DNA from 3 places in the Streptomyces sp. NPDC091412 genome. Region 1 is predicted to be linked to each of the others. Evidence: predicted binding sites of a transcription regulator. Region 1 holds the regulator's gene; each other region holds the start of a gene.
What was found. Region 1 encodes HspR, which represses chaperone genes until heat shock. Its sites were predicted from a motif close to TTGAGNNNNNNNNNCTCAA; they were not measured.
Positions count from the first base shown of each region.

Region 2: the regulator HspR is predicted to act here: its motif matches at 3,036-3,054, upstream of dnaK (molecular chaperone DnaK).
Region 3: the regulator HspR is predicted to act here: its motif matches at 2,702-2,720, upstream of lon (endopeptidase La).

Region 1 is NZ_JBIVTV010000027.1:45,548-52,328, reverse strand. It holds gene dnaK (molecular chaperone DnaK) at 1-588, shown strand, start outside; gene grpE (nucleotide exchange factor GrpE) at 585-1,268, shown strand; gene dnaJ (molecular chaperone DnaJ) at 1,308-2,486, shown strand; gene ACIQMV_RS35870 (heat shock protein transcriptional repressor HspR) at 2,492-2,941, shown strand; gene ACIQMV_RS35865 (hypothetical protein) at 3,101-3,457, shown strand; gene ACIQMV_RS35860 (sugar ABC transporter substrate-binding protein) at 3,718-4,824, shown strand; gene ACIQMV_RS35855 (LuxR C-terminal-related transcriptional regulator) at 5,022-6,065, shown strand; gene ACIQMV_RS35850 (helix-turn-helix transcriptional regulator) at 6,028-6,781, opposite strand, start outside.
Region 2 is NZ_JBIVTV010000003.1:675,128-681,908, forward strand. It holds gene ACIQMV_RS11070 (VWA domain-containing protein) at 1-1,587, opposite strand, end outside; gene ACIQMV_RS11075 (type IV pilus biogenesis/stability protein PilW) at 1,577-2,356, opposite strand; gene ACIQMV_RS11080 (OsmC family protein) at 2,519-2,944, shown strand; gene dnaK (molecular chaperone DnaK) at 3,097-4,959, shown strand; gene ACIQMV_RS11090 (helix-turn-helix domain-containing protein) at 4,985-5,848, opposite strand; gene ACIQMV_RS11095 (helix-turn-helix domain-containing protein) at 5,841-6,701, opposite strand; gene ACIQMV_RS11100 (ADP-ribosylglycohydrolase family protein) at 6,731-6,781, shown strand, end outside.
Region 3 is NZ_JBIVTV010000002.1:491,770-498,550, reverse strand. It holds gene lon (endopeptidase La) at 247-2,679, opposite strand; gene ACIQMV_RS06390 (rhomboid-like protein) at 2,932-3,822, opposite strand; gene ACIQMV_RS06385 (spermidine synthase) at 4,062-4,739, shown strand; gene ACIQMV_RS06380 (response regulator transcription factor) at 4,862-5,599, shown strand; gene ACIQMV_RS06375 (ATP-binding protein) at 5,596-6,702, shown strand.

The DNA.
Region 1 (6,781 bases):
TACAACAAGAAGCTCGGCATGTTCGAGCTGACCGGTCTGCCGCCGGCGCCGCGTGGCGTCCCGCAGATCGAGGTGTCCTTCGACATCGACGCCAACGGCATCATGCACGTCACGGCGAAGGACCTCGGCACCGGCAAGGAGCAGAAGATGACCGTCACCGGCGGCTCCTCGCTCCCGAAGGACGAGGTCGACCGCATGCGCGAGGAGGCCGAGCGCTACGCGGAGGAGGACCACAAGCGTCGCGAGGCCGCCGAGACCCGCAACCAGGGCGAGCAGCTCGTCTACCAGACCGAGAAGTTCCTCAAGGACAACGAGGACAAGGTCCCCGGCGAGATCAAGACCGAGGTGGAGTCCGCCATCGCCGAGCTGAAGGAACAGCTCAAGGGCGAGGACACCGCTGAGATCCGCACCGCCACGGAGAAGGTCGCCGCCGTCTCCCAGAAGCTCGGCCAGGCCATGTACGCCGACGCCCAGGCCGCGCAGGCCGCGGGCGGTGCCGGTGACGCCGGTGCGGGCCAGGCCAAGGCCGACGACGACGTCGTGGACGCCGAGATCGTCGACGACGAGCGCAAGGACGGTGCGGCGTGACGGAGGAGACTCCCGGCTTCGAGGAACACCAGCCGCAGCCTCCGCCGCCGTCCGACGCCGCCTCCGGCACCTCCGATGACGCCGCGCAGGCCGCCGCCCAGGACAAGGGCGCGGCCCCGGCCGGTGAAGCGGACCAGTCGGCCGCGCTGACGGCCCAGCTGGACCAGGTGCGCACGGCGCTCGGCGAGCGCACGGCGGACCTGCAACGGCTCCAGGCCGAGTACCAGAACTACCGGCGCCGGGTCGAGCGCGACCGGATCGCGGTACGGGAGGTCGCTGTCGCGAACATCCTGTCCGAGCTCCTGCCCGTGCTCGACGACATCGGCCGCGCGCGGGACCACAGCGAACTGGTGGGCGGTTTCAAGTCCGTCGCCGAGTCGCTGGAGACCGTGGTGGCGAAGCTCGGGCTCCAGCAGTTCGGCAAGGAGGGCGAGCCCTTCGACCCGACGATCCACGAGGCCCTGATGCACTCGTACGCGCCGGACGTCACCGAGACGACGTGCGTGGCGATTCTGCAGCCCGGGTATCGGATCGGCGAGCGCACCATCCGCCCCGCGCGGGTGGCGGTGGCCGAGCCCCAGCCCGGCGCGCAGACGGTCAAGCCGGCCGAGGAGTCCGGCACGGCCCAGGCCGCCGAGCAGGGCGAGGACAAGGAGAACGGTGGCCCGGAGGAGGGCTGACGTAATAACGGACGACGCACGAGAGGAGGGACGTCGGGGATGAGCACCAAGGACTTCATCGAGAAGGACTACTACAAGGTCCTCGGCGTCCCCAAGGACGCCACCGAGGCCGAGATCAAGAAGGCGTACCGGAAGCTCGCCCGCGAGTTCCACCCGGACGCCAACAAGGGCAACGCCAAGGCCGAGGAGCGCTTCAAGGAGATCTCCGAGGCGAACGACGTGCTCGGCGACGCCAAGAAGCGCAAGGAGTACGACGAGGCCCGCACCCTGTTCGGCAACGGCGGCTTCCGCCCCGGACCGGGCGCCGGCGGCGGCTCCTTCAACTTCGACCTGGGCGACCTCTTCGGAGGCGCCCAGGGTGGCGGCGGCGGGAGCGGCGGCTTCGGCGGCGGAATCGGTGACGTCTTCGGGGGCCTGTTCAACCGGGGCGGCACGGGCACCACGCGTGCCCAGCCCAGGCGCGGCCAGGACATCGAGTCCGAGGTCACGCTGAGTTTCACGGAGGCCATCGAGGGCGCGACGGTGCCGTTGCGCATGTCCAGCCAGCAGCCGTGCAAGGCCTGTTCGGGCACCGGCGACAAGAACGGCACACCGCGGGTGTGCCCGACCTGCGTCGGCACCGGACAGGTGGCGCGCGGCTCGGGCGGCGGATTCTCGCTGACGGACCCGTGCCCGGACTGCAAGGGCCGCGGGCTCATCGCGGAGAACCCCTGTGAGGTCTGCATGGGTTCCGGGCGGGCCAAGTCGTCCCGGACGATGCAGGTCCGCATCCCGGCCGGGGTCAGCGACGGCCAGCGCATCCGGCTGCGCGGCAAGGGCGCCCCGGGCGAGCGCGGCGGACCCGCCGGCGACCTGTACGTGGTGGTGCACGTCGGGGAGCACCCGGTCTTCGGCCGCCGGGGCGACAACCTCACTGTCACCGTGCCGGTCACGTTCGCCGAGGCGGCCCTGGGCGGCGAGGTCCGCGTGCCCACCCTGGGCGGTCCTTCGGTGACGCTGAAACTGCCCCCGGGTACACCGAACGGACGTACGATGCGGGCCCGCGGCAAGGGCGCGGTCCGCAAGGACGGCAGCCACGGCGACCTCCTGGTCACCGTGGAGGTGAGTGTCCCGAAGGACCTGTCGGGGAAGGCTCGTGACGCGCTTCAGGCGTATCGCGAGGCCACCGCGGGCGAGGACCCGCGGGCCGAGCTGTTCGAGGCCGCGAAGGGAGCATGAGTGAGATGGACGGCCGCCGTCGCAACCCGTACGAACTGACGGAAGACACACCGGTGTACGTCATCTCGGTGGCCGCCCAGCTGTCCGGACTGCACCCGCAGACACTCCGCCAGTACGACCGGCTGGGCCTGGTGTCCCCCGACCGCACCGCCGGCCGAGGGCGCCGTTACTCGGCCCGTGACATCGAACTGCTCCGCCAGGTGCAGCAGTTGTCGCAGGACGAGGGCATCAACCTGGCCGGCATCAAGCGCATCATCGAACTGGAGAACCAGGTCTCGGCGCTCCAGTCCCGGATCGCGGAGCTCCAGGCGGCGCTGGACGGCGCCGCGGCGGCGATGCGGCAGCGCGAGGCCGCCGTCCACGCCTCCTACCGCCGGGACCTGGTCCCCTACCAGGAGGTCCAGCAGACCAGCGCGCTGGTGGTGTGGCGGCCCAAGCGGCAGCAGCCGGACTGACCCGCACCCAGCCGCGGGCGACACACGACACCACTCGGGCACGAGCGACGACGAGGGGCCGGGAGGCCGTACAGCCTCCCGGCCCCTCGTCGTGCCGCCGGCGGCCCCGGCTCAGGTGAACGCGTGGGTGCCCACCGGCGCCGACTCGGTCCCGTCCGGGTGGACGACGGTGGCCCGGTGTCCTGCACGGCGACCGCGACCGCGAACGGCCCGCCGGAGCCGAAGTTCCGGGTCACCGTCCGGCGCACGCCGAACGTGTCCTTCGGCAGGCCCTCGGCGGGCGCGCCGGTGCCCCCGTTCTCGTTGACCGCGCTGTCGCAGTCCGTCTTCTTCGGATTGCCGGAAAACGTGGTGTTCGCACAGAACTGCCGCTTGTGGACGGGCGAGACGCAGTTCGCGGTCGCCGGGAGCAGCCCGCATGCGGCGGTGAGCACGGGGGTCGTGGCCGTGGTGCGGCCGGCTGGCGTCATTCGGCCCTCTGGTCGTGACGGGAACGCCGGAGCGGGGCTCCCGTGATCATGACTCGCGTGGCGGGGAGTTGGTTGTACGGATCCCGGTCCGGCGGTGGGCGGTCGTCGAGTGGCGGGCCCGTAAAGGGCGTTTGGAGGCGATTCCGCAAGACTCCGCAAGGTCTTCACAGGCACAGCGGAGCGTTGCGTTGTCATCTCGTTAAGTGGTTCCGCTTGACGCCGGTGGTCGCCTCCGCGTTGGCTTTTCAGTCACCTGGGTTGCAATGCTGCACCCTCGTCCGGAAGGCACCAGAAGTGAGCACCTCGATGCGTCGTATCGCCATAGCCGTGGCCGCGCCCACGCTGACCTTCTCGCTCGCCGCCTGCGGGGCCCTCGGCGGGTCGGGGAGCAGCAGCGCCGCGAGCCCGACCAAGGGCAACGACCTGACGGTGGGTCTGCTGCTGCCGGAGACGGCCAACACCCGGTACGAGAAGTTCGACTACCCCATCATCAAGGAGAAGGTCGCCGCCCTGACCCGGAATCAGGGCAAGGTCGAGTACGCCAACGCGGACGCGGACGCGGGCCGGCAGGCCGGCCAGATGCAGCGAATGATCGACAACAAGGTCGACGTCATCCTGCTCGACGCCGTCGACTCGCACGCCATCGCCGACATGGTGCAGAAGGCCAAGGACGCGGACATCCCGGTCATCGCCTACGACCGGCTCTCCGAGGGCCCGATCGACGCGTACATCTCCTTCGACAACGAACTGGTGGGCGAGGTGCAGGGCCGTTCCCTGCTCGAGGCGCTGGGTTCCGGTGTCGACACCACCGACAAGATCGTCATGATCAACGGCTCGCCCACCGACCCGAACGCCAAGCAGTTCAAGGAGGGCGCGCTCTCCCAGCTCAGCGGGAAGGTCACGATCGCCAAGTCCTACGACACCAAGGACTGGAAGCCCGAGAACGCCGAGGCGAACATGGCCCAGGCGCTCGCCTCGCTCGGCAAGGACAACATCGACGCCGTCTACTCCGCCAACGACGGCATGGCGGGCGGCGTCATCAAGGCCTTCAAGGCGGCGGGCATCACCGACCTGCCGGCCATCACCGGCCAGGACGCCGAACTCGACGCCGTGCAGCGGATCGTCACCGGCGAGCAGTACATGAGCGTGTACAAGTCCTACCCGACGGAGGCCGAGACCGCCGCCCAGATGGCGGTCGCCAAGGTCCAGGGCAAGGACATCCAGTTCGACTCCCTCACCCGGGACCGGATCAGCAGCCCCACCCACAAGAACATTCCGGCCCAGTTGGTCTCCGTGGTCGCCCTGACGAAGACCAACATCAAGGGCACGGTCATCGAGGACGGCATCTACGGGGTGTCCGACATCTGCACCGCGAAGTACCGGGAGGCCTGCGCGGCGATCGGCCTGAAGTAACTCCCTTGCGGTCATGGCCCGTTCGGGTTCAACGGCCGGTTCCGGCCACGCTGCGTTCCGTCAAGTGGAAGCTGGTGCACACCGGTCGAAACCGCTGGTTCTCGGGGGCCGCGCCGGTAGGAGCCGTGTTGCACAGCCGGTCCGCTCCGCGCATAGTTGCGCTGCGGAAGACGCGGAAACCGGGGGTGTGATGGGGCATGACCGGGCACGGGACGGCGGAGCATCCACACGGTGCCGAGCGACTGTGCGAGGCCGGCGAGCACGTGTATTCCCGGGCCGTACGACGGGGCCGGGTGCCGCGCCGGCTCGCCGAGCCGGTGCCCTGCCTGCTTGAACTCGCCCTGCTGCACCCGGACCCCGACGACATGGACTTCCTGGTGCCGACCGCGCCGCAGGAGGTCATGACCCGGCTGCTGCGCGGGATGTACGACGAGGTCAGTGAGAGCCACCGGCGGGTGGGCTCGGTGGTGGCCGCCGTCGAGCGGTACGCCGGACTGGGCCGCCAGGTGCGCGTGTCCGCCACGGCCGTGGAGGGCACGGCGATCCGGGTCCTGGACGGCCTGTCCCGCATCCAGGCGGCAATGGACGAGGCGACCGAGGCGTGCACCACCGAGGTGCTGACCGTCCAGCCGGGCGGCATCCGCCGCGAGCACGAACTGTCCGAGGGGCTGCACCGGGCGCTGGCGCTGCGCGGGCGCGGGGTGCGGATGCGGGACCTGTACACGCACGTGGCCCGGCACGGCCAGGGGCTGCTCAACTACCTGGAGCTGATGGGCGACGCGGTCGAGGCGCGCACGCTGGACGAGGTGATCGACCGGCTGATCCTCTTCGACCGCACGGTCGCCTTCGTGCCCGCCAACGCCGACCGCACGATGGCGCTGGAACTGCGCCATCCCGCGCTGGTGGAGTACCTGGGGACGGTCTTCGAGCGGCTCTGGCGGCTGGCGATCCCGCTGACCGCGCCGCTGCCCGAGACGGGCATCGAGGGCATCTCCCACCGTGAGCAGTCCATCGCGGCGCTGCTGGCCGAGGGCCACCAGGACGCGGTGATCGCCGAGCGGCTGGGCATCAGCGTCCGCACCTGCCGGGCCCACATCGCCCGGCTGTCGGAGACGCTGGGCGCGGCCAGCCGTACGCAGTTGGGCGTGCGCATCGCCCAGGCGGGGCTGGACGGGCCGCCGCGCACCGCCGTGGCGGGGCTGATCACGCTTCCGGGTCAAGAATTCCCGACTGCCCGATGAGGTAGCCCAACTGGGCCCGGCTGCCGCTGCCGAGGGTGGCGGCGAGCTTGGCGATGTGCTCACGGGCGGTGCGTACGTTCATGCCGAGACGGTCGGCGATGACGGTGTCGGTGTGCCCCTCGACGAGGAGGCCGGCGATGGCGCGCTGGCGGGGCGTGACGCCGTCCGCGGACGGCTGCCGGACGGCCAGGGGGTACATGGGGGTGGCCAGCCGCCACAGCCGGTCGAAGGTGGTGGCGAAGTACCCCACGAGGGCCGAGTGGCGCACTTCGAGCGCCATCGTGCGGTCGTCGTTGGCGGGGATGAAGGCGATCCGGCGGTCGACGACGATGAGACGGGCGGTGACCTCGTCGAGGGAGCGGGCCTCGACGTCGCCGGTCAACTGCTCGTGGTAGGCGGGCACCGAGGGCACATGGCGCAGAGTGTGCTGGTAGAGGGTGCGGATGCGGCCACCCCGGTCCAGCAGCGCCTGGTCGCGCACCAGCGCCACGGCACGGGCCTCCTCGACGCGGCGGCCGATGAGGCCCGCGTGCGGTTGCACGCACAGGATCTCCTGGCTCGCTTCGGCCATGGCCTCGGTGATGGCCTGGTTGATCCGGCGGGTACCGCTGAGCATCACGAGCGCCGAGGTGTCCGCCTCCCCGGTGCGCCGGCCGTCGATGCGCATCAGGGGCTCGAAGGTCTGGGCGAGTCGGTCCTCGCGCCGTCGCTCCTCC
Region 2 (6,781 bases), on a different contig from region 1:
GCCGTGCATCGAGCCGCTGGTGTCCACCACGAAGACGAAGTTCACCGGAAGCGGCTCGGCGGGGGCGTCCTCCGGGGGTGCCTCGCCCGCCTTGAGGGTGATCTCCAGGAAGTGGGTCGTCGCCTCGTCGGCCCTGAACTCGCCCTGCGCGGCCGCCAGCCCGTGGCTGACGCCGACGGCCCGGCCGGGCGGGGGACCGGGCACCTGCTCGGTGCGGGCCGCCACGAAGTCGTCGAACCGGATCTGCTCCTGCCCGATGATCAGGCCCTGCTCGATGAGATCCCGCACGCCGAGGGGGGAACGGGTGCCGAAGGCGCTGTTGCGGCGGATGAAGAGTCCGTCGTGGGGGAGGGGCCGGCCGGTGCGGCGGAACAGGGGCGGGCGACGGCCGGCCGGCTGGGCGTCATGGCTGATGGTGCGCCGTTGCGCGGCGGTACCGAGAAAATCGGCCGCCGCCGATTCGGGGCCCGTCTGGAAGGGGCCGGGATGGTGGACGAACGTGTGGTCCTCGCCGGACGGCGGTGGCCCGGTGGGCTCGCGGGAGCCCGGCGGAGGTTGCGCGGCGTGCTGCCCGGGTGCTCGGATCTCCCTGTCGAGGGAGGCGGGGAAGAGCCGGTCGGCCTCGTCCGCGTCCGGAGGCGGAGCGCTCAGACGGCCGAGGTAGGTGCTGCCGAGTTCCCGGTAGGACGCCGCCCCCGACCGCCGCAGGGAGAACCGCCCGTCGAGCGGGGCGAACGCCGACCGGATCTCGCGACCCGCCCGCAGCCATCCCCACAACAGGGCGTCCGGGCCGTCCGGGGCGGGCGGGACGATCCCGGGGTGCACGACCGCCGTCAGTGTCAGGTTCCGGAGCACGGCCCTGTGCAGCTCCACCGCCCAGTCCTCGGCGCTCTCCCCGAGCACCGGCCCGGCCGGCAGTCCGATGCGGGCCGCGAAGTCCCGGCACAGCGGCGCACGCTCGGCCTGTACCGCCCGCCCGGCCGCGGCCGGAGCCCCCTCCCGTGGCAGCTCCACCACCAGCAGCGCCAGCCGGTCCTCGTCGTCCGGGCCCATGGGCCCCGGCGCGGCCGGGCCGCCCGGAAGCGGGGCACCCGGTGGGAGCGACGACTCCTCCGAGGACGACGTCCCCGCCGCCGACGAGGCACCCTCCACGCGAGAGGCCCCGTCGGGGCGCAACGAGCCTTCCGGTAAAGAGGCCTCCGCCGCCGTGGCCGGTTCGCACAGCCGAAGTCCTGCTCCACAGCGCAGGAGTTGCCACAGCGCGCCGCCCGGCCGGGGGCGCGCGTCGCGCGGGATACGACCGCCGGGGTGGATCAGGAGCACCGCGTCCGGGTGCCGGGCGAGGAGCGCGTCGGCCTCCTCCGCCGAGCGGGTCGGCGGAGAAACCGGGAGCAGGTCCGCCTCGGCCGCGGCGGTCAGCGCCTCCCTCAGCGCCTCCTCCGGTTCGTGGTACGGCCCATACGACCCACCGCCGGCGCCCCCACCGCCGGCGCCCCCACCCTCGGCGTCCCCGCCGGCGGCGGTGGTCCGCGGGAGGAAGAGGACCGCCTTCCGCCGCTCCCCGTGCCTGCTCCGCTCACTCCGCATGGGCATCCTCCGTGGTACGGGTGGGAAGCGGGCACCGCGCCTCGAGCTCCGTGCGGGTGCGCACCCCACCGTCGAACATTCCCTCGGCCCGCAACTGACGCAGCCACGCGTCGAGTTCGCGGCTCAAGCCGGTGCTCTCCACCGACAGCCGCGCGGCCCGGTCACGCCGGTCGGGGTCGCCCGCCAGCAGAAGCAGCTCTATCTTCAGCGCGATGCAGTACGGGTCCCGGCCGTCCAGCTTCAGCGCCTCCTCGACATAGCCGTACGCCACGTCGAGGTTGGACCGGACCAGCGCGATCCTGGCCTTCCAGTACCAGAACACGGACGACTCGCGGTCCAGCCGGGACGCCTCCAGGGCGCGCTCCGCCTGGTCGGCCTCCCCGCTCTCGACGTACCGGCGCACCGTGGTGAGCCTGCGCTCCGCACCGCTGCCGCCGCCGGCTTTCGCGCGGGCGGCCGGGCCGGTGACCACGCGCACCGCGAGGAACAGCACCGCCAGCAGGAACAGCAGCAGCATGCCCACGAGGACCAGGAACTGCCGGACACCCGTGCTTTCGGCGAGGGTGGCGAAGATCCCGAGGATCGCCACGGCGAAGGCCAGCACGACCACGGCCCCGAACAGGGCGGTCGCCTGCGCCGACGTGAGCGTCCGGAACATCCGCCTGCGGATGATGTCGCGCACGAGGTCCCGGTAGAGCAGGTACAGGACACCGAGAGCGACCCCACCAAATCCCGCGATTCCCCCGAGGACTTGGAAGAGTTCGACCATGAAACGGACTGTAGGGCCTACCCCCGCCGTCCGGCAGGCGATTCACACACCTTCTCCGGCAGGTCGCGGCCCGCTCGGTGGTTGTGCGCGGCGCGGATGTGATCGGATGGCGGTTACGGAACCCCGGCAACGGGAACCCTGGCGAAAGGTATGGAACCAACCGTGGCAACCACGCGCACCGCTCACACCGTCTGGGAAGGCAACCTGCTCGAGGGCAACGGCGTCGTCACCTTCGACTCCTCCGGCATCGGCCAGCAGCCGGTGTCCTGGCCGTCGCGCGCCGAGCAGGCGAACGGGAAGACCAGCCCCGAGGAGCTGATCGCAGCCGCCCACTCCAGCTGCTTCTCCATGGCGCTGTCGCACGGCCTCGCCGGCGCCGGCACCCCGCCCACCACCCTGCGGACGAAGGCGGACGTCACCTTCCAGCCGGGCGAGGGCATCACGGGCATTCACCTCAGCGTCGAGGGCTCGGTCCCCGGCATCGACAACGACGCGTTCGTCGCCGCGGCCGAGGAAGCCAAGAAGAACTGCCCGGTCAGCCAGGCCCTGACCGGTACGACGATCACCCTGGACGCGAAGCTCGCCTGAGGCGAGACCCACGTCCGACGGTGCCGCGCCCCTCGTCCCGGGCGCGGCATCGGTGTTCCCGGGTAGAGCGGCAGCCGGCGGGTACGCGGCATTGACAACGGCGCACTCAAGTTTTGTGCTGGAGAGCAGGAGGCGCCCGGAAGGGGACGAAGATGGCACGTGCGGTCGGGATCGATCTCGGGACGACGAACTCGGTGGTGGCCCTGCTGGAAGGCGGCGACCCCACCGTCGTCGCCAACGCCGAGGGCGCGCGCACCACGCCGTCGGTCGTGGCGTTCGCCAAGAACGGCGAGGTACTCGTCGGCGAGGTGGCCAAGCGGCAGGCGGTGACGAACGTGGAGCGCACCGCACGCTCGGTCAAGCGCCACATGGGGGACGCGAACTGGCGCTTCCCGGACCAGGGCTCCGTCGACGGCACCCGCTACCGGGCGCAGGAGCTGTCCGCGCGCGTCCTGCAGAAGCTGAAGCGGGACGCGGAGGCCTACCTCGGCGAGGACGTCACGGACGCGGTGATCACCGTGCCGGCGTACTTCGACGACGCCCAGCGGCAGGCCACGAAGGAGGCCGGGGAGATCGCGGGACTGAAGGTCCTGAGGATCATCAACGAGCCGACGGCCGCCGCGCTCGCCTACGGCCTGGACCGGGGCGAGGAGCAGACCGTGCTCGTCTTCGACCTCGGCGGCGGCACCTTCGACGTCTCCCTGCTGGAGATCGGCGACGGCGTCATCGAGGTCAAGGCCACCAATGGCGACACCCACCTCGGCGGCGACGACTGGGACCAACGGGTCGTCGAGCACCTGGTCAAGCGGTTCAAGGGCCAGTACGGCGTCGACCTCGGCAAGGACAAGATGGCGGTGCAGCGGCTGCGCGAGGCCGCCGAGAAGGCCAAGATCGAGCTGTCGTCGTCCTCCGAGACGACGATCAACCTGCCCTACATCACGGCCTCCGCCGAGGGCCCGCTGCACCTGGACGAGAAGCTGACCCGGGCCCAGTTCCAGGAGCTCACCGCCGATCTGCTGGACCGCTGCCGCAAGCCCTTCCACCAGGCCGTCAAGGACGCGGGCATCAAGCTCCCGGCCGTCGACCACGTGATCCTCGTCGGCGGCTCCACCCGGATGCCGGCCGTGACCGACCTGGTGCGGGAGCTGACCGGCAAGGACCCGCACAAGGGCGTCAACCCCGACGAGGTGGTGGCCGTGGGCGCCGCCCTCCAGGCGGGCGTGATCCGCGGCGACGTCAAGGACGTCCTCCTCCTCGACGTCACCCCGCTGTCCCTCGGCATCGAGACCAAGGGCGGCATCATGACCAAGCTCATCGAGCGCAACACCACGATCCCGACCCGGCGTTCGGAGATCTTCACCACCGCCACCGACAACCAGCCCTCGGTCGGCATCCAGGTCTACCAGGGCGAACGTGAGATCGCCGCGTACAACAAGAAGCTCGGCGTCTTCGACCTCACCGGTCTGCCGCCCGCCCCGCGCGGAGTGCCGCAGATCGAGGTCGCCTTCGACATCGACGCCAACGGGATCATGCACGTCTCGGCCAAGGACCTCGCCACCGGCCGCGAGCAGAAGATGACCGTGACCGGCGGCTCCGCGCTGCCCAAGGACGACATCGACCGCATGATGCGGGAGGCCGAGCAGTACGCCGAGGAGGACCGCAAGCGCCGGGAGACCGCCGAGACCCGCAATCAGGCCGAGCAGCTCGTCTACCAGACGGAGAACTTCCTCCGCGACAACGGCGACCGCGTGCCCGCCGACACCAAATCGGAGGTCGAGGCCGCCGCCGCCGAGGTGAAGGCCCTCCTGGAGCAGCAGGCGGAGACCCCCGCGCTGCGCACGGCCATCGACAAACTGGCCTCCGTCAGCCAGCGGATGGGCCAGGCGATGTACGCCCAGGCCCAGCAGAGCGGCACGGAGAGCACCGGACAGCAGACGGCACCGCCCGACGAGGACACGGTGGTGGACGCGGAGATCGTCGACGACGAACGCGACACCAGGGGCGGAGCCGCTTAGGAATACGGGTCGACGGCGGCGCGGTTCACAGGTTCTCGCGGTACTTCCGCAGCAGCTCGCGGGTCTGCTCGGCCGTGGCGGCGGCGGCCGTCATGCGGTCCAGGACCTCCAGGTGCGCGGAGATCTCCGTGCGGGAGTCCAGGTACAGGGCGCCGGTCAGGTACTCGGTGTAGACCAGGTCGGGCAGCTCCGGCTCGGCGAAGCGGAACAGCGAGAACGGCGCGTACGTCCCCGCGTGCGGTCCCCGCGCGAACTCGGCGACCTGCACCGTCACCCGGTCCCGCTCGGTGTAGTGGAGCAGCTTGTCGAGCTGCTCGCGCATCACCTCGGGGCGGTCGCTCACCGGCCGCCGCAGCACCGTCTCGTCGATGATCACCCACAGGTGCGGCGGATCGGCCCGCTCCAGCAGCTGCTGCCGGGCCATCCGCAGGGACACGTGCCGCTCGACCGCGTCCGGGCTGCGCTGCCCGACCGTCCCCGCCTCCAGCACCGCCCGCGCGTAGCCCTCCGTCTGGAGCAGTCCCGGCACGAAGTGCGGCTCGTAGGAGCGGATCAGCCGGGCGGCGCCCTCCAGGCTCACATACAGGCTGAACCACTCCGGCAGCACGTCGTGGAACCGCTGCCACCAGCCCGGCGCGTTGGCCTCCTCGGCCAGCGCGACGAACGCGGCGGCCGCCTCGTCGCCCACCCCGTAGGCGCTCAGCAGCATCTGCACGTACGGGATCTTCAGGGCGACCTCGGCCGTCTCCATCCGCCGTACCGTCGCGGGGGCCACCCGCAGGACGCGCGCGGCCGCCTCGCGTCCCAGCCCGGCCTTCTCCCGCAGCTCCTGAAGCCGTCTGCCGAGCACCACCTGGCCCACGGTGGGCGCCGCCCGCCGCTCACTCACGCCACGCCTCCCGGCTCTTTCCCGCCCACGACGAGTGAAGGTACTCGACGGTGTCCGGATCGGCGGGCAGGAACGTCTCGATCGCCAGTTCCGCCACCGTCACGTCCATGGGCGTGTTGAAGGTGGAGATGGAGGAGACGAACGACAGTACCCGCCCGTCGTGCTCGATCCGCATCGGCAGCGCGAAGTACGGTGCCCGCCCGGACGGCTCCGCCGTCTCCGGAGCGCTCCGCGGCACCGGGTAGGCCGCCACCTCGTCGTACAGTTCGCACAGCGCGGCCGAGCGGTGCAGCGCGACCTGCCGCTCCATCTGGGCGAGCAGATGCGCGCGCCACTCGCGCAGATTGCGGATGCGCGGCGCCAGACCGTCCGGGTGCAGGGTCAGCCGCATCGCGTTCAGCGGCGCGGCGAGCAGCCGCTCCGGGATGCCCTCCAGCAGCATCGTGATGCCCCGGTTCGCGCTCACCACGTCGTACGTCGCGTCGACCACCAGCGCCGGATACGGCTCGTATCCCCGGATCAGCCGCTCCAGGCCCTCGTGCAGCGGGCCGAGCGCCGGGTCGTCCAGCGGGGTCTGCCGGTACCTCGGGGCGTAACCGGCGGCCAGCAGCAGGGCGTTGCGCTCCCGCACCGGCACCTCCAGGTGCTCCGCCAGCCGCAGCACCATCTCCTCGCTCGGCCGGGACCGTCCGGTCTCGACGAAGCTGATGTGCCGGGCCGAGGAGTCGGCGCGCAGCGCCAGTTCGAGCTGGCTGATCCGCCGCCGCTCCCGCCAGGACCGCAGCAGCGGGCCCACGCCCCGGGCCGCGGGGGCGGTGGGGGACGCGGTGGTGCCGGACGCGACAATGGCCATACGCACGACCGTAGTCGAGGAGGGGGCGTATGACCGAGCCGTGGAAGCCGTCCTGGGAGGCGACGGCGGTGTACCGCGCC
Region 3 (6,781 bases), on a different contig from region 1:
ACGGTCCAGCCGGAGAACCCGCAGGGGCCATACGGCCGGGAACCCCGGGCACGGCCACACGGCCAGAGACTCGCCGTGCTCGCCGGCGGGTCACCCACGCCGGTCGTGACGGCCTGCCGTCAGGCGAGGGCGGCCGGCGGGCCGAGGTGGGCCGTACTCGCGGAACGGGCGTGGGGGGGGGGGGGGGGGGGGGGGCCCCCCCCCCCCCCCCCCACGCCCCGATGCACCGCTCACCGCGCGGCAGCGCTAGGCGGCGGCCGGGACCTCCGGTGACGCACCGTTCGTCGCGGGGGTGAGGGCCAGTTCCAGGACCTGGCGGACGTCGGTGACGGCGTGGACGTCGAGCTTGTCCAGCACCTCCGCCGGGACGTCGTCCAGATCGGGCTCGTTCCGCTTGGGGATGACCACCGTCGTCACACCCGCGCGATGGGCGGCGAGCAGCTTCTGCTTGACGCCGCCGATGGGCAGGACACGCCCGGTCAGCGAGACCTCGCCGGTCATCGCCACGTCCGTGCGGACCAGGCGACCGGACAGCAGCGAGGCGAGCGCGGTCGTCATCGTGATGCCCGCGCTCGGACCGTCCTTCGGCACCGCGCCCGCCGGGAAGTGGATGTGCACACCCCGGTCCTTCAGGTCACCCACGGGCAGTTCCAGTTCGGCGCCGTGGCTGCGCAGGAAGCTCAGCGCGATCTGCGCGGACTCCTTCATCACATCGCCCAGCTGACCGGTCAGGGTCAGCCCGGCCGCGCCCGTCTCCGGGTCCGCCAGGGACGCCTCGACGAAGAGGACGTCGCCGCCGGCCCCGGTGACCGCGAGGCCCGTCGCCACGCCCGGCACGGACGTACGCCGCTCGGCCGGGTCCTGGGCGGACTCCGGAACGTGGTGCGGGCGGCCGATCAGCCCCCGCAGTTCACCGTCCGTGACGGTGAACGGCAGCTCCCGCTCCGCCAGTTCGTGCTGCGCCGCGATCTTGCGCAGCAGCCGTGCGAGGGACCGCTCCAGGGTGCGCACGCCCGCCTCGCGCGTGTACTCGCCGGCGAGCCTGCGCAGCGCCCCCTCCTCGATCGTCACCTCGTCGCCGCGCAGGCCGGCCCGCTCCAGCTGGCGCGGAAGCAGGTGGTCGCGCGCGATGACGACCTTCTCGTCCTCGGTGTAGCCGTCCAGGCGCACGATCTCCATGCGGTCGGCCAGCGCCTCCGGGATCGCCTCCAGGACGTTGGCCGTGGCCAGGAAGACGACGTCGGACAGGTCCAGCTCCACCTCCAGGTAGTGGTCCCGGAACGTGTGGTTCTGCGCCGGGTCCAGGACTTCGAGCAGGGCCGCGGCCGGGTCGCCGCGGAAGTCGGAGCCCACCTTGTCGATCTCGTCCAGCAGGACCACCGGGTTCATCGACCCGGCCTCCTTGACGGCGCGCACGATCCGCCCCGGCAGCGCACCGACGTACGTACGCCGGTGGCCGCGGATCTCGGCCTCGTCGCGGACGCCGCCCAGGGCGACGCGCACGAACTTCCGTCCCATCGCGTGGGCCACGGACTCGCCGAGGCTGGTCTTTCCCACACCGGGCGGCCCGACGAGCGCGAGCACGGCACCGCCGCGCCGCCCGCCGATCACACCCAGGCCCCGGTCGCCGCGCCTCTTGCGCACCGCCAGGTACTCGGTGATCCGCTCCTTCACGTCCTCCAGGCCCGCGTGCTCGGCGTCCAGGACCGCCTTGGCGCCCTGGATGTCGTAGGCGGAAGCACTGTCATCGGTTCGCTCGTTCCACGGCATCTCGAGGATCGTGTCGAGCCAGGTGCGGATCCAGGAGCCCTCGGGAGAGGCGTCGGAGGCGCGCTCCAGCTTGTCGACCTCCTTGAGCGCGGCCTCCCGGACCTTCTCGGGCAGGTCGGCGGCCTCGACGCGGGCGCGGTAGTCGTCGGACTCCTCGCCGTCGCTCTCGCCGTTCAGCTCGCGCAGCTCCTTGCGGACGGCCTCCAGCTGGCGCCGCAGCAGGAATTCGCGCTGCTGCTTGTCGACGCCCTCCTGGACGTCCTTGGCGATGGACTCCGCCACGTCCTGCTCGGCGAGGTGGTCGCGCAACTGCTGCGTGGCGAGCTTGAGCCGGGCCACCGGGTCGGCGGTCTCCAGCAGCTCGACCTTCTGCTCGGTGGTCAGGAAGGGCGAGTAGCCGGAGTTGTCGGCGAGCGCGGAGACGTCGTCGATGGCCTGCACGCGGTCGACCACCTGCCAGGCGCCGCGCTTGCGCAGCCAGGCCGTGGCGAGCGCCTTGTACTCCTTCACCAGCTCGGCGACCTGGCCGGGCAGAGGTTCGGGCAGGTTCTCCTCGATCCGGGTCCCCTCGACCCACAGCGCCGCGCCAGGACCGGTGGTCCCGGCACCGATCCGCACACGACCGCGGCCACGGATGAGCGCGCCCGGATCACCGTCGGCCAGCCGGCCCACCTGCTCGACCGTGCCCAGCACACCGGTTCTGGCGTACGTCCCCTCGACCCTCGGCACCAACAGCACCCTGGGCTTGCCGGGCTCGTCCCGCGCGGCGGCCTGCGCGGCCTCCACCGCGGCCCGTACCTCGGCGTCGCTCAGGTCCAGCGGAACCACCATTCCGGGCAGCACGACCTCGTCGTCGAGTGGCAACACGGGCAGGGTGAGCGGTGTGAAGGCAGTGGACTCAGCAGCCATGATCTCCCCTTCGGCAGTCAAGTTGAGCTATGCCGACTCAATGCACGACGCCGGTGGATTGTTCCCTGTCATCTGTTCGCTCTGAGCGATCGGACATCCACAACCAGCACACAAGGAGAAAGGAAGAAGAAAGAAAGGAGAGAGGAGAGAGATGGAGAGGAGAGAGATGGGAGGGAGAAGGCGGAGAAGGGAGAAGGAGGAGTGGGACAGGGAGGAACAGGGAGGGACGGGGGGCAGGGAGCCGTAAGAGGCTCAGCCCGTCCCGGGCGCGGCACCCGCCTCCGCGAGGCGCGCCCGCCGCCAGCGCCGCATCACCGGCCACGTCGCCACACCGAGCCCCACCGCGATCAGATGGCCGCAGCTCGTCATCGGATCGTCGAACGCGGCCAGGTCCTGGACCAGCATGCCCACGAACACGGTGAGCAGGGGCCAGCGCAGCCAGGGCGTGAGCAGGCCGGCCAGGGCGCCGAGACTGGCCGCGACACCGAAGCTGATGCCGTAGTCGAGGCGGTGCGCCGCACTGTCCGGCAGACGGCCCGTGAGCACCGCGAGCCCGATGGGGACCTCGGTGGCGAGGGTGGCCAGCACGTGCCCGAACAGGAACACACCGGCGGTGCGCAGACCGCCTATCCGGCGTTCCAGCGCGGTGAGCACCAGCAGGAAGCACAGGGAGTACGCCGACACGATGCCGCCCGCGATCCACAGCGCGCTGGCCGGCAGCACCAGCAGGGGCGCCCGCACCAGGTGGGCGACATCCGTGCTGGAGCTCTGGCGCAGGGCGTCCACCACCGCGGGATCGGCGTACCGGGCGACGAGCGAGGTGACGGCGAGCAGGGCCGCGTACCCGAAGGTGAAGGGGGTGCCTGCGGGGGTGGGCAGCAGCCGCCAGGGGCGCGGACCGCGCAGCCCCCGGAGTCCCGCGGCAGGCCGCGCCGGGCGCGCCGGTTCCGCGCGCACGCCTCCCGGGACAGTGCCACGCGCCCGCTGCTGCGGCATCCCGGCCGGCGCCCGCGGCACCTCCACCGGAACGCCGGCCACGACCGCGCCCCTGTCCGCGCCGTCGTCCACCACGGCGTCCGGAGGCAGGGGCCCACCCGAAGGTGCCGGCGGGCCCGAGAGGCCGGCCGTCGCGGTCCGTTCCACGGTGCGGCACTCCTTCCGTCGCGCCCCACACTTCGCATCCCGGGCGCCCCTGTCCATGACTGGCGCCACCCACGCGACAATTCTCAGCAACCTATTAGGTTCCCGGCCACCCCAGCTACCCCAACTACCCCAGCGACCCTGGCGCCCCCGGCCGACGATCACGGCCCGCGGCGCGCTCGCACACGGGTGTCACCCCTAATTCATGTGGCCGTACGGGTCCGTTGGGGCAGGATGACCCCATGACCGGCTCGTACGACGCCCCCGAGGTGCTGGACCGCCGCGAGGGCCCCCACGGCGAGGTCGTGCTGCGCCGGCACGGGGCGCTGCTGCAGATCATCGCCAACGGCTGCTTCCTGATGGACACCTCCGACGGGCGCTCCGAGCGCCTCCTGGTCGACGCGGCGCTCGCCGCGCTGCCGGACCGGCGGGCACCGAGCGTGCTGATCGGCGGCCTCGGCGTCGGCTTCTCACTCGCGCACGCCGCGGCGGACCCGCACTGGGGCCGGATCACCGTTGTCGAACGCGAACGCGCGATCATCGACTGGCACCGCGGCGGCCCCCTCGCCGAGCTGACCGCCGGCGCGCTGGCCGACCCGCGCACCGAGGTCGTCGAGGGAGACATGATCGCCTACGTCAATGAGACATCCGACACGTTCGACGCGTTGTGCCTGGACATCGACAACGGCCCCGACTGGACGGTCACCGAGGACAACCAGGAGCTGTACGGACAGGCCGGACTGGCAAGCTGCGCAAGGGTGTTGAAGCCGGGCGGGGTACTCGCCGTATGGTCCGCGAAGCCATCTGCGGAATTTGAAGGAACCTTGCGGAATGTCGGATTCCGACAGGTGCGCACCGAAGAGGTCCCCGTTGCCCGGGGCGTTCCGGACGTCGTGCACCTCGCGGTCCGACCTGGATAGCAAAGGCGTGGGGAGTCCCCGTACGCTGCTCCCTTGGCGCCGATCATTCAAGCGTCAATCGCAACTACGCGCAGTCAAGGAATCACCCCACGGATTCCGGAAAGCACACTCAGGGGCGGGCGATGGAGCAGACACACACCGCGCACAACGGCACGACGGCCACCCCGGGCGCCCAGCGCCGGGTCCTGGTGGTCGAGGACGACCAGACGATCATGGATGCCATCGCCACCCGTCTGCGCGCCGAGGGATTCCTCGTGCAGACCGCGGGCGACGGCCCGGCCGCCGTCGACACCGCCGAGGCCTGGCAGCCCGACCTGCTGATCCTCGACATCATGCTGCCCGGCTTCGACGGCCTGGAGGTCTGCCGCCGCGTGCAGGCCCAGCGCCCGGTGCCGGTGCTGATGCTCACCGCGCGGGACGACGAGACCGACATGCTGGTCGGCCTCGGGGTCGGTGCCGACGACTACATGACCAAGCCGTTCTCGATGCGGGAGCTGGCCGCACGCGTGCACGTGCTGCTGCGCCGCATGGAGCGGGCCGCGCTGGCCGCGACGACGCCGCGCAGCGGCATCCTGCGTCTGGGCGAACTCGAGATCGACCACGCACAGCGTCGGGTGCGCGTGCGCGGCGAGGACGTCCACCTCACCCCGACGGAGTTCGACCTGCTGGTGTGCCTGGCGAACACCCCGCGCGCGGTGCTCTCGCGCGAGCAGCTGCTGGCCGAGGTGTGGGACTGGGCGGACGCCTCCGGCACCCGGACCGTGGACAGCCACATCAAGGCGCTGCGCCGGAAGATCGGCGCCGAGCGGATCCGCACAGTGCACGGCGTGGGCTACGCGCTGGAGACACCGACACCGTGAGCGACGGGCCGGCCGCACGGAGGGACCAGGGCGAGCCCTGGGGTGGCGTTCGCCCGTTCTCGATCAAGACCAAGCTGGGCGCGCTGGTCGTCATATCGGTGCTGATCACCACCGGTCTGCTGATGATCGCGGTGCGCACGGCGACCGAGCTGCGCTTCATCACGGTCTTCTCGATGATCGCCACGCTGCTCATCACGCAGTTCGTGGCGCACTCGCTCACCGCGCCGCTGGACGAGATGAACACGGTGGCCCGCTCCATCTCGCACGGCGACTACACGCGCCGGGTGCGCGAGAGCCGCCGGGACGAGCTGGGCGACCTGGCCCAGACGATCAACCGCATGGCCGACGAGCTGGCGGCGCAGGACCGCCAGCGCAAGGAGCTGGTGGCGAACGTCTCGCACGAGCTGCGCACGCCCATCGCGGGCCTGCGCGCGGTGCTGGAGAACATCGTCGACGGGGTCACCGAGGCCGATCCCGAGACCATGCGCACGGCGCTGAAGCAGACCGAGCGGCTCGGCCGGCTGGTGGAGACGCTGCTGGACCTGTCCCGCCTGGACAACGGCGTGGTGCCGCTGAAACTGCGCCGCTTCGAGGTGTGGCCCTACCTGTCGGGTGTGCTGAAGGAGGCCAACATGGTCGCCTCGGCCCGCGCGGGCATCGCCTCCGACTCCGGCAGCCACTCCCGTACGGACGTCCATCTGCACCTGGACGTCTTTCCGCCCGATCTGACCGCGCACGCCGACCCCGAGCGCATCCACCAGGTGGTCGCCAACCTGATCGACAACGCGGTCAAGCACAGCCCGCCGCACGGGCGCGTGACGGTGAAGGCGCGGCGCGGCCCGCAGCCGCAGTCGCTGGAGCTGGAGGTCCTGGACGAGGGGCCCGGCATCCCGCGCTCGGAGTGGCACCGCGTCTTCGAGCGTTTCAACCGGGGCGCGGTGAACCGGCCGCACGGCCCGGGCAGCGACGGCGGCACCGGACTCGGCCTGGCGATCGCCCGCTGGGCGGTGGATCTGCACGGTGGCCGTATCGGGGTGGCCGAATCCGAGCGGGGCTGCCGGATCCTCGTCACTCTTCCGGGCCTGCCCTCTTTGCCAAGTTGACGTAAAGTTCGATCACGAACCCCAAGATCCACGAGCATCCGCGCAGGCGGACACGTGTGATCAGGACGGGGCCTGCATC